Regions from separate parts of the Rhizobium sp. R86522 genome, predicted to be linked through region 4. Evidence: riboswitches for the same ligand, from Rfam matches in the RefSeq annotation. Region 4 holds a riboswitch; each other region holds the start of a gene.
The links. Region 4 has a riboswitch for cobalamin ahead of SJY08_RS18440 (ABC transporter ATP-binding protein). Riboswitches for the same ligand answer to the same signal wherever they lie in the genome.
Positions count from the first base shown of each region.

Region 1: another riboswitch for cobalamin. It lies ahead of cobU (bifunctional adenosylcobinamide kinase/adenosylcobinamide-phosphate guanylyltransferase); the one in region 4 lies ahead of SJY08_RS18440 (ABC transporter ATP-binding protein).
Region 2: another riboswitch for cobalamin. It lies ahead of bluB (5,6-dimethylbenzimidazole synthase); the one in region 4 lies ahead of SJY08_RS18440 (ABC transporter ATP-binding protein).
Region 3: another riboswitch for cobalamin. It lies ahead of SJY08_RS13135 (aromatic ring-hydroxylating dioxygenase subunit alpha); the one in region 4 lies ahead of SJY08_RS18440 (ABC transporter ATP-binding protein).

Region 1 is NZ_JAXHBX010000001.1:1,777,530-1,780,731, reverse strand. Features, by position in the region: gene SJY08_RS08490 (ATP12 family chaperone protein) at 1-433, shown strand, start outside; gene SJY08_RS08485 (hypothetical protein) at 497-1,315, shown strand; cobalamin riboswitch at 1,382-1,754, shown strand; gene cobU (bifunctional adenosylcobinamide kinase/adenosylcobinamide-phosphate guanylyltransferase) at 1,939-2,469, shown strand; gene cobW (cobalamin biosynthesis protein CobW) at 2,473-3,202, shown strand, end outside.
Region 2 is NZ_JAXHBX010000001.1:1,321,947-1,325,148, forward strand. Features, by position in the region: gene SJY08_RS06275 (NAD+ synthase) at 1-419, shown strand, start outside; gene SJY08_RS06280 (hypothetical protein) at 446-757, shown strand; gene SJY08_RS06285 (hypothetical protein) at 777-1,613, shown strand; cobalamin riboswitch at 1,653-1,843, shown strand; gene bluB (5,6-dimethylbenzimidazole synthase) at 1,884-2,621, shown strand; gene SJY08_RS06295 (DUF2865 domain-containing protein) at 2,578-3,202, opposite strand, start outside.
Region 3 is NZ_JAXHBX010000001.1:2,682,408-2,685,609, reverse strand. Features, by position in the region: gene SJY08_RS13145 (GGDEF domain-containing protein) at 1-293, shown strand, start outside; gene SJY08_RS13140 (DUF6656 family protein) at 310-915, opposite strand; cobalamin riboswitch at 1,219-1,422, shown strand; gene SJY08_RS13135 (aromatic ring-hydroxylating dioxygenase subunit alpha) at 1,525-2,769, shown strand; gene SJY08_RS13130 (2Fe-2S iron-sulfur cluster-binding protein) at 2,772-3,202, shown strand, end outside.
Region 4 is NZ_JAXHBX010000001.1:3,798,301-3,801,502, forward strand. Features, by position in the region: gene SJY08_RS18435 (ABC transporter substrate-binding protein) at 1-382, opposite strand, end outside; gene SJY08_RS18440 (ABC transporter ATP-binding protein) at 403-1,197, opposite strand; cobalamin riboswitch at 1,399-1,630, opposite strand; gene SJY08_RS18445 (NAD(P)/FAD-dependent oxidoreductase) at 1,753-3,036, opposite strand; gene SJY08_RS18450 (hypothetical protein) at 3,158-3,202, shown strand, end outside.

The DNA of each region.
Region 1 (3,202 bases), 2.0 Mb from region 4:
CGATCTGCTCTGCTACCGCGCTGACGGACCGAAGGAACTGATCGACCGTCAGTCGGCTCGCTGGGATCCTTTGCTTGCTTGGATATCGACTGCGCACGGCGCGCGCTTCATCCTTGTCGAAGGCGTGATGCATCAGGAACAGCCACAGGAGGCAATCGGCGCCTACGCTCGGGCGCTGGAGCGCTACCGCGATCCCTTCCAGATCTCCTGCCTCAACGTGGTGACGACGCTGACGGGTTCGGCTGTGCTGACACTTGCCTTTGCCGAGGGTGCCTTCGATCTGGACGATGTCTGGTCGCTTGCCCATCTCGACGAGGACTGGACGATCGAGCATTGGGGTTCCGATGCCGAGGCCGAAGCGCGTCGTGAGGCCCGTTACGGCGAGTTCGCATCGGCAGCGTCACTCTTCGCGGTCCTTCAGGCAGCAAGTTAACTCTACACTAACCATAAATGGCGAATTCTCGGGCAGGTTCAGAATCACCTGTCCGGGGTCCTTATGTTCGCTCGCAGCCTTCGCATCGCCGTCGCCATGGGCTTCGCCCTGCTGCTCGCTTCCTGCTCCGTCTTTTTCGGGCGCAGCATTGACCGTCCGTTGGTTTACTACGTCCGCAACGTGACGGTCATGGCCGATGCACGCATCCCGCTCGACCTCATTGAAAGCGTCGATCGCCGCGTCTCTGCCGCGATTGCGGCGACGCGCCCGCCCGCGGGTGCCGAGCGCGTCGTGCTTCTGGTCAAAATCGATCGCCTTGGATTTGGGGAGGGCGCCCGTCGCCGCCTCGCTCAGGCTGACTTTACCGTGACTGCTGTTTCGGTCGAAACCGGCGAGCCGGTCGCCAAGGGAAGCTTCAGGGTGAACGGCCCGACCGACGACCCGCGCTGGGCCCGTCAGGCGCTTGCCGAAGAACTCGCGGCCCGCATCCGCTTTGCCTTCTCGCTGACCACGCCGCGTGTCCGCAAGGCCCAGCAGCCGCGAACCATATCAACGCGGCTCGCTTCGGAGCCACCGCCGGTGATCGTGCCGAATGCTCGGGTGGAATCGCCACGCGCCGCCCCGGTGGTGCGGCAGGCGGCGCCGCAAAACTCGTCCGTTATGGCTGTGCCGGAGACGGCTGTTCCTCCGCCACCGCGCGAAATGGCCGCGCCGCCGGTCGCCGACGTGCAGACACCTCGGCCCGCAGCCCCGGCCCAGCCTGCGCGTCGCGCTGCCGACATCGGCCAGGGCACGCCGGTCGAACAGGGAGCCGTGGGTGCCATTCGCCTGCGGCCGGATTGCGACCCCGCCGTCACGCCGGACTGCTCCACGAGCCCTTGATCGGCCCTCGGGCGCAATGACGCAGCTCTGCGCCGCAGCTGTGATTGACTCGGCTTCGACCTCGGCCTAATCCTCATGATGGATGGTTTCCGAACGGCAGAGATGTTGTCCGGAGAGCAAAAGGGAATGCGAAGGCGTGGACCCCAACCGGGCACGCCGAACGCAGCCGACCCCGCGACTGTATTGCAGCGAGGGTTCTCCATCCGCTTTGTCGTTGAACGAGTGACGGGTCGCAGGGTGCGACCGGCTCGCCAGAACGGCAGGACGGAAAAGCCACTGGGGTGGCAACGCGATCAGCCGGGGCAGGACGCCTCTTTTTCTACGAATCGTCCGCTCTTTCGTGTTGCCGCAAACCCTGGGAAGGCGAGGAGAACCCGACGGTCCTTTCGAGGATCACGACCTGCGAGCCAGGAGACCTGCCATCCACGGGCATGGTGCCCACACTGGGGAGGTCTCCCCGTTGCCAGCACGGAGGTTGTCGTGGCGACGTTCTGCATCCGCGGGTCCTTTGCGCCCCGCCGGTGCCGGTCCGCATGCGCGGACGCGGCATCGATTGTTTTCTTGTGCATGCTGAAGGCATGCACCGCTGGCCGTCTGCGCGCGGTCGAAGGTCATGGCGCACCATGACCGCATCCAATTCCCCATCCATCCTCGTTCTCGGCGGTGCGCGCTCGGGCAAGTCGCGTTTCGCCGAAACAACGGCGCGCAACACCGGCCTAGATCGCGTTTATCTGGCCACGGGCCGCGCCTGGGACGACGAGATGCGCGCCCGCATCGAGACCCACAAGGCCGACCGTGCCGATGACGGCTGGACGACGCATGAGGAGCCGCTGGATCTCGTCGGTGCACTGAAGACGCTCGACAAGCCCGAGCGGGTGATCCTCGTCGACTGCCTGACGCTCTGGGTCACCAATCTGATGATGGAAGAAGGCCGTGACGTCGACGCGGATGGCGCCGAACTCGCTGCAATCCTCGGAGAACTCCACGCCACCGTCATCTTCGTCTCCAATGAAGTCGGCCTCGGCATCGTGCCCGAAAACAAGATGGCCCGCGCCTTCCGCGACCATGCCGGCCGTCTCCACCAAGCCATCGCCGCCGAGGCGGCTGAAGTCTATTTTATCGCGGCGGGTTTGCCGTTGAAAATGAAGGGTTGAACCATGTTGCAGCAAAAGATCCCCGCCACCGTCATCACCGGCTTTTTGGGGGCAGGCAAGACCACCATCATCCGTAACATGCTGATGAATGCCGGCGGCAAGAAGATCGCGCTGATCATCAACGAATTCGGCGACCTCGGCGTCGACGGTGATGTCTTGAAGGGCTGCGGCGCCGACAATTGCACCGAAGATGACATCATCGAACTCACCAATGGCTGCATCTGCTGCACGGTCGCCGACGACTTCGTACCGACCATGCTGAAGCTGCTTGAGCGCGACGTGAAGCCTGACCATATCGTCATCGAGACCTCGGGTCTGGCGCTGCCGCAGCCGCTGGTCGCTGCCTTCAACTGGCCGGATATCCGCACGCGTGTGACCGTCGATGGCGTCGTGACCGTGGTCGATAGTGCCGCCGTCGCCGCTGGCCGTTTTGCCGACGACCATGACGCGGTCGCCGCCCAGCGCGCCGAGGACGACAATCTCGATCACGAAAGCCCGATCGAAGAACTCTTCGAGGATCAGCTGACCTGCGCCGACCTCATCGTCCTCAACAAGGCCGACCTCCTGGACGCTGCCGGTATCGCTGCCGTGCGCGCGGAAGTCACGGGCCGCACCAGCCGTAAGCCTTCGATGATCGAGGCGAAGAACGGCGAAGTGCCCTCGCTCGTCCTGCTCGGCATCGGTGCAAGCACAGAAGACGACATCGAAAACCGCAAGTCGCATCACGAGATGG
Region 2 (3,202 bases), 2.5 Mb from region 4:
ACATGAATGGCGGCTTCAATCCGATCAAGGACCTCTACAAGATGCAGGTCTATGCGCTCTCGGCCTGGCGCAACGAAAACGTGCCGCCCGGTGCGCTTGGTCCGTCCGGCGAGGTGATCCCTGCCAATATCCTGTCGAAGGCGCCGTCTGCGGAACTGCGCCCGAACCAGACCGACCAGGACTCCCTGCCGCCCTATCCGGTGCTTGACGACATTCTCGAATGCCTCGTCGAAAAAGAGATGGGTGTCGATGAGATCGTCGCGCGCGGCCATGACATTGCGACCGTTCACCGGGTCGAGCATCTGCTCTATCTCGCCGAATACAAGCGTCGCCAGTCGGCGCCGGGCGTGAAGATCACAAAGAAGAACTTCGGACGTGATCGCCGCTATCCGATCACGAACCGGTTCCGGGATCGCTGAGCGTGTCGATAGAGGATATCGATGCCTTGGCTGCTTTGCCTGATTTCACGGCGGAGGAGCGCAGCTATATCTTTGCTGTCGGAGCGCATGACAATCAGGATAGCGGGCTGTACCGGACGCTCTCGGGCGCCGCCTATTTCCTGCCCTCGATCGCGATTGGCTGCTACGGCCTGTGGGACGGGAGCTACAAGATGCTCGGCATCGGGTTCCTCACGCTGAACGTCAGCCTGATCTGGGGTTTCTACACCGAATGGCGCAGTGCTCATGTTGAGCAGACGGGCCGGGCGATCTTCGCCAAACTGCGCCAGGCGATGGAAAATCGCTCGACCGCAGACTGACTTTTCCAAGGAGACCATGATGCGCAGTTCGGTCGAGATCTACGATATGACGACCCGTGAATGCGAGGTCGTCTGGCAGACGGATGACCTCGTCGAGGCGCCCAACTGGTCGCGCGATGGCGAGTTTCTGGTCATCAACGGCGATGGTCTTCTTTATGCGTTGCCGCTCGACGAAGACGATCCCGAACCGGAGCTGATCGACACGGGTTTTGCCGTGCGGCTCAACAACGATCATGGGATCTCGCCCGATGGCGCCTCGATCGCGTTTTCCGATCATACGCTTTTCGGCAAGTCCTGCATCTATCTGCTGGGTGATGGTGACGACGAGCCGCGCCAAGTCACCGACAAAATGCCGTCCTACTGGCACGGCTGGTCGCCGGACGGTAAGGAGCTTGCCTATTGCGGCGAGCGCAACGGCGCCTTCGATATCTATACCATCTCGACCAAGGGCGGGGCCGAGCGGCGGCTGACGAACGGCGAAGGGCACAATGATGGCCCTGATTACACGCCTGATGGACAGTGGATCTATTTCAACTCCAGCCGTACCGGCACCATGCAGATCTGGCGCATGCGCAGCGATGGCAGCGACCTGCAGCAGCTGACCTCAGACGGTTATGGTGACTGGTTCCCGCATCCCTCTCCGGATGGGAAGAAGATACTCTTCCTCTCCTACGATGCCGATGTCGAAGGTCATCCGCGCGACAAGCAGGTGCGACTTCGGCTGATGGACGCCGATGGCGGCAATGTCGAAACACTCATCGAGTTCTTCGGCGGTCAGGGCTCGATCAATGTGCCGAACTGGGCGCCGGACGGATCGGCTTTCGCCTTTGTCCGCTACTTCCCGGTCGAGGCTTGAGCCTGTCGCATTCCACTCTGTCCTGCGGCTGGTTCTTGCGGTATTGATCCGACGTCAGGTGCTTGCCGTTAGGTGAGAGAATCGGGAAGCCGGCGAAAATCCGGCACGTGCCCAACGCTGTGAGGCGGACATGATGCGCGAGGGGAAACCCGGCCACTGGAGCAATCCGGGAAGGCGCGCATCCTGGATGATGCCCAGTCAGAAGACCGGCCTGGCGAGATAGACCTTTCCCGCGTGGACGGCGGGTGGTTGCGCATTGTGGGGATTACGATGCACGACAGACCGAACGAGTTCCTCGTCCGGACGGCGCCCTTCGCCGACCAGGACAAACAGGCCGTCTACCGAGCCATTCACACGCGACGCGACGTCCGCGACCAGTTTCGCTCTGATCCGCTGCCGGATGATCTGGTGCGGCGATTGCTCGAAGCGGCGCATGCCGCCCCCTCCGTGGGCTTCATGCAGCCCTGGAGTTTCCTGCTGATCCGCTCTGCTCGAAAGCGCGAGGCCATCTGGCAGGCGTTTCTGCGGGCGAACGAGGAGGCGGAGGCCATGTTTCCGGTTGAGCAGCGGGACGTCTATCGATCCCTGAAACTGGAAGGCATCCGCAAGGCGCCGCTCAATATCTGCGTCACCTGTGATCCCGATCGTGCGGGACCCGTCGTGCTCGGACGCACCCATGATGTCAGGATGGACGCCTTCTCGACTGTCTGCGCCATCCAGAATCTCTGGCTCGCAGCACGTGCGGAAGGGGTCGGGCTTGGATGGGTCAGCATCTTCCACGAGGCCGAGGTGAAGGCGCTCCTTGGGATCCCGGAGCGGATCCAGATCATCGGTTATCTTTGCCTTGGCTATGTCGACGAACTCTATGCGACGCCGGAGCTCGAGGTGAAGGGATGGCGCAAGCGATTGCCGCTCGACGATTTGATCTTCGAGGAAAGCTGGGGGCAGATCGCGGAGCGGCCGATCACTCCTGCAGCGGCTGTGGACCTGACGTCGCCGGGTTCCTGAGGTCGATCGTGCCCTTGTCGGAGGGGAGGAAGGCCGGGCCGACGCGGCGTACGTTGAGGCTGGCCTCATCCAGCACGCGCTCCGTGGCAGGCACCGTCGCTGACGCAGCCTCCCGTTTTCCCGGTGCAACTTCGATGAAGGACGACTGGTAGTCCGGTACGGCCGGACGCGGCGTCATGCGCTGGTAGTATTGCTGCAGGTTGCAGGCGCAGGCGGGTTCCGCGTCGCTGCGTCGGTTGCGGTAGAGGAAGGCATTGGGCAGATCGCGATAGGGGCGGCCGCTGACTGCCGAGATCATGTCCACGGTCTCGCTGCGCTCCGGCGCGTGGAAAAACAGCTCCGTTTCCGTGCCCGGACACATCTGCTGGCATTGCGCCGCATCGCGGCCGAAGTTCATTGCCGAGGTCTGTGACGAGATCGGGAAGAAACCGCCATCGCAGGTGCGCACACACAGCGTGCGGACATTGCCGCTGGGCATCATGCTCATCGGCGGGGGCGGCGCTGAGTAGGCGGCTTCGGCTGCCCGGTCCGGACGGTAGGGTTCCGCCAGCGTGTCGAGGTAAGGGATACGCTCTGCTTCT
Region 3 (3,202 bases), 1.1 Mb from region 4:
CGGACCAGGAAGAGATCAGCCGCGTGGTCGATCTCGTTCGCGCCAAGCTCAAGGCCACCAATTTCGTTGGCTCGTCGACCGGTGCCCGCATGGGCCAGCTAGGCATGTCCTTCGGCATCTGCTTCTCCGAGCAGGCCCCGAACGCCTTCGACTTCACCAACTTCGCCGAAAAGGCGCTCGCCACCTCCAAGGCAGCCGGCGGCGACACCGTGACGATCTACGGTGCAAGCGACTATGTGTCGAAGGATTGGCTGCTCTACAAGAAGAAGCCGGTGGGTGGTTTCGGCGCCTGAGCGTCGAAGTCCACTTTCAAAGTTTTGCGATGATCTTCCTGAGCTCGGCGTCTCGTGCGCCGAGCATCAGTACGTTCCGCAGCGCCTCTTTCGGATCCACTGTCTGGAATAAAAGTCCGTTGTTGCGGAACGAACGGTCGATGGTCATCGCCTTGGCCTCCGCCTCCGGCTTGATCGCCACGGCGAAATACATCCGTCCGTAATTCTGCTTGATCTGCTCGAAGAACACCTCTTCCCCACCGAGTTCGGCAAAGAAATTGGCGATGTAGAAGGCCCATTTGACATCGGCATACTGCGCGAAATTCGTGCGCGCCGCCGTCACGTGACAGTAGCCCAGATGTGGGCTGTTGTTCAGTGTGCGGTGGAAGATGACTTTGGGGAACTTGATCGAACGGTGAAAGCCGTTGATGCGCTCATGCGTCGTCTCGGCCGCCCGCTCCAGCCGCCGCCCGGTCCGCGCCGCAACTTCCTCATAGGAAAGATACCGGCGCTCGTCCGGCAGCCAGTCCTCGCGGCTGCGCGAGATCCGACCGGTTCTCAGGAACTCGGTATGGACTGCCTTTGACGAGGGCGGCGTTTGCGTTTCCGCTTTGGGAGCCGCGTAGTATCTGAGTTTCTGCATCTTGACGCTCTGACGGTACCCGGACTGATTGCTTGAGCTTAACGCAGCATGGTTAATCATGATTTGATGGTATTCTACATCAGCGAGGTTTCGCGAGGCTTGCCGCAGTGCAGTTCCATGCAACTGCCTTAAATCGCCCGTTTGCGCCATGATTTCAGCGGCCAGAGAAACGCCGCCGCCGCACCTCCCGGAAAACAATGGGAAATTCCCGACCTTGCCACCCTTAGTCGTCGTCTGTGGGATGTCGCAAACGATTTGGGCCGTGTCGTTCTGCAATGCAGCGGAGGCCCGCGGCCTGTGATTAGATGCAGGCAAGCTCGAGGTGCTGCCCTGCTAGGGAGGGTAGGAAATCGGGAAGCCGGTCAAAATCCGGCGCTGCCCCCGCAACGGTGGTGGAGAATGCGTTTTGGCAGAAGGCCACTGGGGGTAACCCTGGGAAGGCGCCGACGCGGTCCGCAAATGGACCACTCCTGAGCCCGGAAACCAGCCTTGGCAGACGGACATTTGAGGTTGCGGAGGGCGACCAGAGATAGCCATGCACACCGCCTTCCCAGGGCGACGGCAGGCTGCGCTCTCATCTCCCCCGAGTTTTTGAAACACGAGGACGACATGGATCTGCAGGCCAACGTGCTGCGCCAGCTGAAGAACCGCCGCGAGGGTTTCTCGCTCGAACAGCCATTTTACATCGACCAGGACTATTTCAAGCTCGACATGGAGCAGATCTGGTATCGCGATTGGCTGTTCATCGGCCATGACTGCGAGATCCCACGCGCCGGCAACTATTTCACCGCCCAGATCGGCGATTACCCTGTCGTCATCGTCCGCGGCAAGGATCAGGTCATCCGCGCCTTCCACAACACCTGTCGCCATCGCGGCCACCGCGTCTGCACCAAGGACAAGGGCGCCGCGGCGAAGCTCGTCTGCCCCTATCACAACTGGACCTATGACCTCGACGGATCGCTCGTCTTCGCTCGCCAGATGGGTGAGACTTTCGACAAGGCCGAATTCGGCCTGAAGACCGTCCATTGCGAAAGCGTCGGCGGCTACATCTTCGTCTGCCTCGCCAACGAAGCCCCCGATTTCGCGCCAATGCGCGCCTCGCTGGAACCCTATCTGCGTCCGCATCGCCTCTGGGAGGCCAAGGTCGCCCACAAGAACACGATCATCGAGAAGGGTAACTGGAAGCTCGTCTGGGAAAACAACCGGGAATGCTACCACTGCGCCGGCAACCATCCGGAGCTCTGCCGCACCTATCCGGAAGCCCCGACCGCAACCGGCGTCCAGGGTGCGGGTGACGATCCCTTCATCTCCGAGCACTGGGCGCGCTGCGAAGCCGCCGGCCTGCCGTCCGCCTTCAGCATGGACCCGTCGGGCCAGTTCCGCACGGCCCGCATGCCGCTAATCGAGGATGCCGAGAGCTACACCATGTCTGGCAAGCGTGCCGTGAAGAAGCCGCTCTCCGCAGACGTGCCGATCAGCCATATCGGCACCATGCTGCTTTTCCACTATCCGACGACCTGGAACCACATCCTCGGGGACCACGCGATCTCCTTCCGCGTCCTGCCGCTTTCGGCCGAAGAGACGGCCGTCACCACCACCTGGCTGGTCAACAAGGACGCGGTCGAAGGCGTTGATTACGACTTGGAAGAGCTGACCCATGTCTGGAACATGACCAACGACCAGGACCGCTCGATCGTCGAGGAAAACGCGTTTGGCATACGTTCCCCGGCCTATGAGCCCGGTCCCTATTCCGTCGATCACGAAGGTGGCGTCATGCAGTTCGTCGAGTGGTATTCCAACTTCATGACGGGCCGCCTGCAGGGCGACAAGGCTCGCCTGTCTGCGGTGGCGTGATCATGAACATCGCCGTCACCCAGTATCGCCATGTCGACGAGATGCGCCCCTGGTCCGACCGGGAGCATCTCTTGGAATGCGTCGCCGTCACGCCTGAGGCCGCCGACGTGATGACCTTCACCTTCAAGCCGAACAAGCCGGGCCTCTGGTTCCGTTATCTGCCCGGCCAGTTCGTCACGCTCGAGATCCCCGTCGGGCCAGAGCCGGTGATGCGCACCTACACGCTCTCCTCCAGCCCCTCGCGGCCCTATACGGTCGCCGTGACGGTCAAGGCGCAGAAGGACTCGATTGGCACCCGCTGGATGTTCGACAACCTGAAGCCCGGCATGGCGCTTAAGGCCTTCGGCCCGCTCGGCGACTTCTCCTATGCCAAGCACCCTGGCAAGAAATACCTTTTCGTTTCCGCCGGCTCCGGTGTGACGCCGATGATGTC
Region 4 (3,202 bases):
CGAGCGTTTCGGGCGTCACCTCGCCGCCGACCTTCATGCCGTAGTTCCAGCCGGCAAAATAGAAATCGGCATCGGCGTTCAGCAGCACTTCCTTGGTCGGGTATTTCGGCGAAAGCTCCGGCATTTCCTTCACGCCTTCCCGAAGCCCCGCATCCAGCGTCTTCCAGCCGGAGATCCCGGTGTAGCCGACCATGCGGTCCTGCAGCTTCAAGGCCAGCATCATCTCGGTCAGGTTGACGTCGTTGGAGACCGCGCGCGCCGGAGGTGCGTCAAACGTGACCTCGCGATCGCAGCTCTTGACCGTGACAGGATAGGCAAATGCCGAGGAGGCGGAGAAGACCGAAGCAAAGAGCGTGGCAGACAATAGAAGACGGGAAGCCATGTTGGCGGATCCTTTCAAAATCAGGTCAAGGCAAGGGAAAAGGAAAAACGATGGGATCGAGCGCCCTCCGCCTGTTGACGGGCGGCGAGGACACCGAAGGTTCCGGACAGGGCCTGTTCGGTCAGAACAGCTTCCGGTGGGCCGAACGCATTCATCCGGCCGCCATGCATCAGGGCAATATGCGTTGCAAACTCGGCGGCGAGGTTAATGTCGTGCAGCGTGGTGATGATCGTCAGGTTTAAAGCGCCGAGCAGATCGAGGATCTCGAGCTGGTGGCGGATATCCAGATGGTTGGTCGGCTCGTCGAGTATGAGGATTTCAGGCTTCTGCGCCAGCGCACGCGCCACCAGGACACGCTGCTTCTCACCTCCTGACAAGGTCGAGAACTGCCGGTTCGCCAGCCGCAGCAGATCGAGATGGTCGAGCGCGTGCTCTGCTTCGGCCCGGTCTTCTTCGCTCCAGCCCGCAAGGCCTTCGCGCCAGGGAACGCGCCCCATCATCACTACGTCGCGGACGGTGAACGGGAAGTCGCCCGGCATTTCCTGCAGAACGACCGCCACCCGACGGGCAAGCTGGCGGGCACTCATCTGCCAGATATCCTGGCCGTCGACCTCGACGCGCCCCTCCAGCGGGCTAACACCGCGATACAGGCAGCGAAGAAGCGTGGTCTTGCCAGCCCCGTTCGGCCCGACGATTGCCAGCCGGTCGCCGGCATCGAGGGAGAAGGAAACGCCTCGGACCAAATACTGGGATGGCTTCGGTCCCCAGCCGATATCGGTGACCCGGATCGGGCAGCCCTTGCTGGTACAGCTCATGGGCGTGCCCCCTCGAACGACGAAACGCCGAGCGTTACGCCATGGCCAAGGCCGATCGCCCGTCCCTGCGCTTCATGATCTGGAAGGAAATGCATGCCAGTCCTCCGCAGGATTTCTCCGGAGGCAAAATGGCATGTGGTCGGCGCGCCAGACGGCGCAGCGCAAAAGCCAGTTCGTATCCATCGGAACACCCCGTCCGCTTCGTTTTCTTCACTTAACGGCAGGTCTCCTGGCTCGCGGATATGCGCTTTCCATTTGCCTTCCCACGGTGACCCGCAGTGGCCCGGCGCTTTCACGCCGCGAGAATGGACAGCAATCCGCTTACAGTTGCGGGGGCAGCCACGGTCTTGGTCCCTATTGGGTCGTCCTCACCGTGTTCCCTATTAATCCCCTCGGAGTCATCCGGCGGGGAACCGTCACTGCTTGCATAGGACCTGCAGCCCCTGGCGGTCAAGCCTGGATCTTTTCGTTATGTAATATCGTTACGTCTATAGATCCGAATCCGGGTTGTCCACCTTCAAAGCGCATCCGCCCTCAGATTCTCAACGGAGGTCATTACCTCTCAGGGGCAACGAAGTTCTCATCGATCAGACGCGCGCCTCTCTGCCGGGTGGTGTAGCGCCAGATCCACTGAACACTGACAAGCAGGCGTTTCTCGAAATTGACCAGCAAATAGACATGGACGATGGCCCAGAGCAGCCAGGCGAGACGGCCCTTGAGCTGCCAGGAGCCGAAATCGAAGATGGCTGCGTTTCTTCCGATGACCGCCGTGTTGCCGCGATTGCGGAAACGGAAGTCTGGCACAGCCGCTCCTTTCAGGAGGTTGGCCTTGAGCGCTTTGCCGAGGAACGTCCCCTGCTGTTTGGCCACCTGTGCGAGCGCGGGCAATGCTTCGCCATTTTCTCCCAAAGCCAGCGCGGTATCGCCGATGGCGTAGACCCCGTCCATGCCATCAACCGAGAGGTCGCGCACCACCGGCAGGCGCCCGCCCGGGCCCGGCGAAAGGCCAAGCCATTCCGCGGCCGGCGATGCTTTGACCCCGGCTCCCCAGACGATGCAGCTCGCCGGCAGGAAAGCATCCTTGACCTTAACGCCCTCGGCAGTCACGTCTTCGACAGGCGTGTTCAGCCTGATATCCACGCCGATGTCGCGCAGATAGTCGGCCGCATAGGTCGAGAGATTTTCGGGGAAGGTTGCCAGAATACGCGGACCGGCCTCGACGAGGACGACGTGAAGTTGCTCTGGTCGCAGGCTACGGAAATCACGATCAATCATGAATCGACCGAGTTCTGAAATGGCGCCGGCCATTTCGACGCCGGTCGGGCCGCCACCGATGACGACGCTGGTCAACAGGCGGCGCTTCTCTGCCTCATCCTGGCTTCGCTCGGCCTGCTCGAAGGCGAGCAGGAGGCGGTGACGAATCTGGCGGGCTTCGTGAATCGATTTCAGCCCCGGTGCATGTTTCTGCCAGTCCTGATGGCCGAAATAATTGTACTGCGAGCCGGTCGCGAGAACGAGGCGGTCGTAGGAGATCGCTGCGCCATCGGCGAGAGAGACTGCGCGGGCGTCCGTATCGATCGACACCACCTCTCCCATCAGCACGTGGATGTTGTCCGATCGTCCCAATGTACGGCGGATCGGCTCGGAGATATCCGCAGGCGAAAGCGCTGCCGTCGCGACCTGATAGAGCAATGGCTGAAACAGATTGTGATTGCGCCGGTCGATCACGGTCACGTCGACTTCTGCGTCTGCCAGAGCCTTTGCGCAGGCAAGGCCTCCAAAACCTGCGCCGACGATCACGATGCGCGGCCGGCTCCCGATACTGGATCGTTCTTCCATCATCACCTCACTGTCTGCGCGAATTGTTCCGGGACAACCTGAAGGCGTCCGGAATGTTCCTGGGGAACTGTTCGCAAGCGGGACGGTTGGTCACGGAGAGCTCAAGAAGAGGAGACCCAAGATGGGCATGAACGCACCGAAAGATGGCAAGCCGGGAACAACGGAT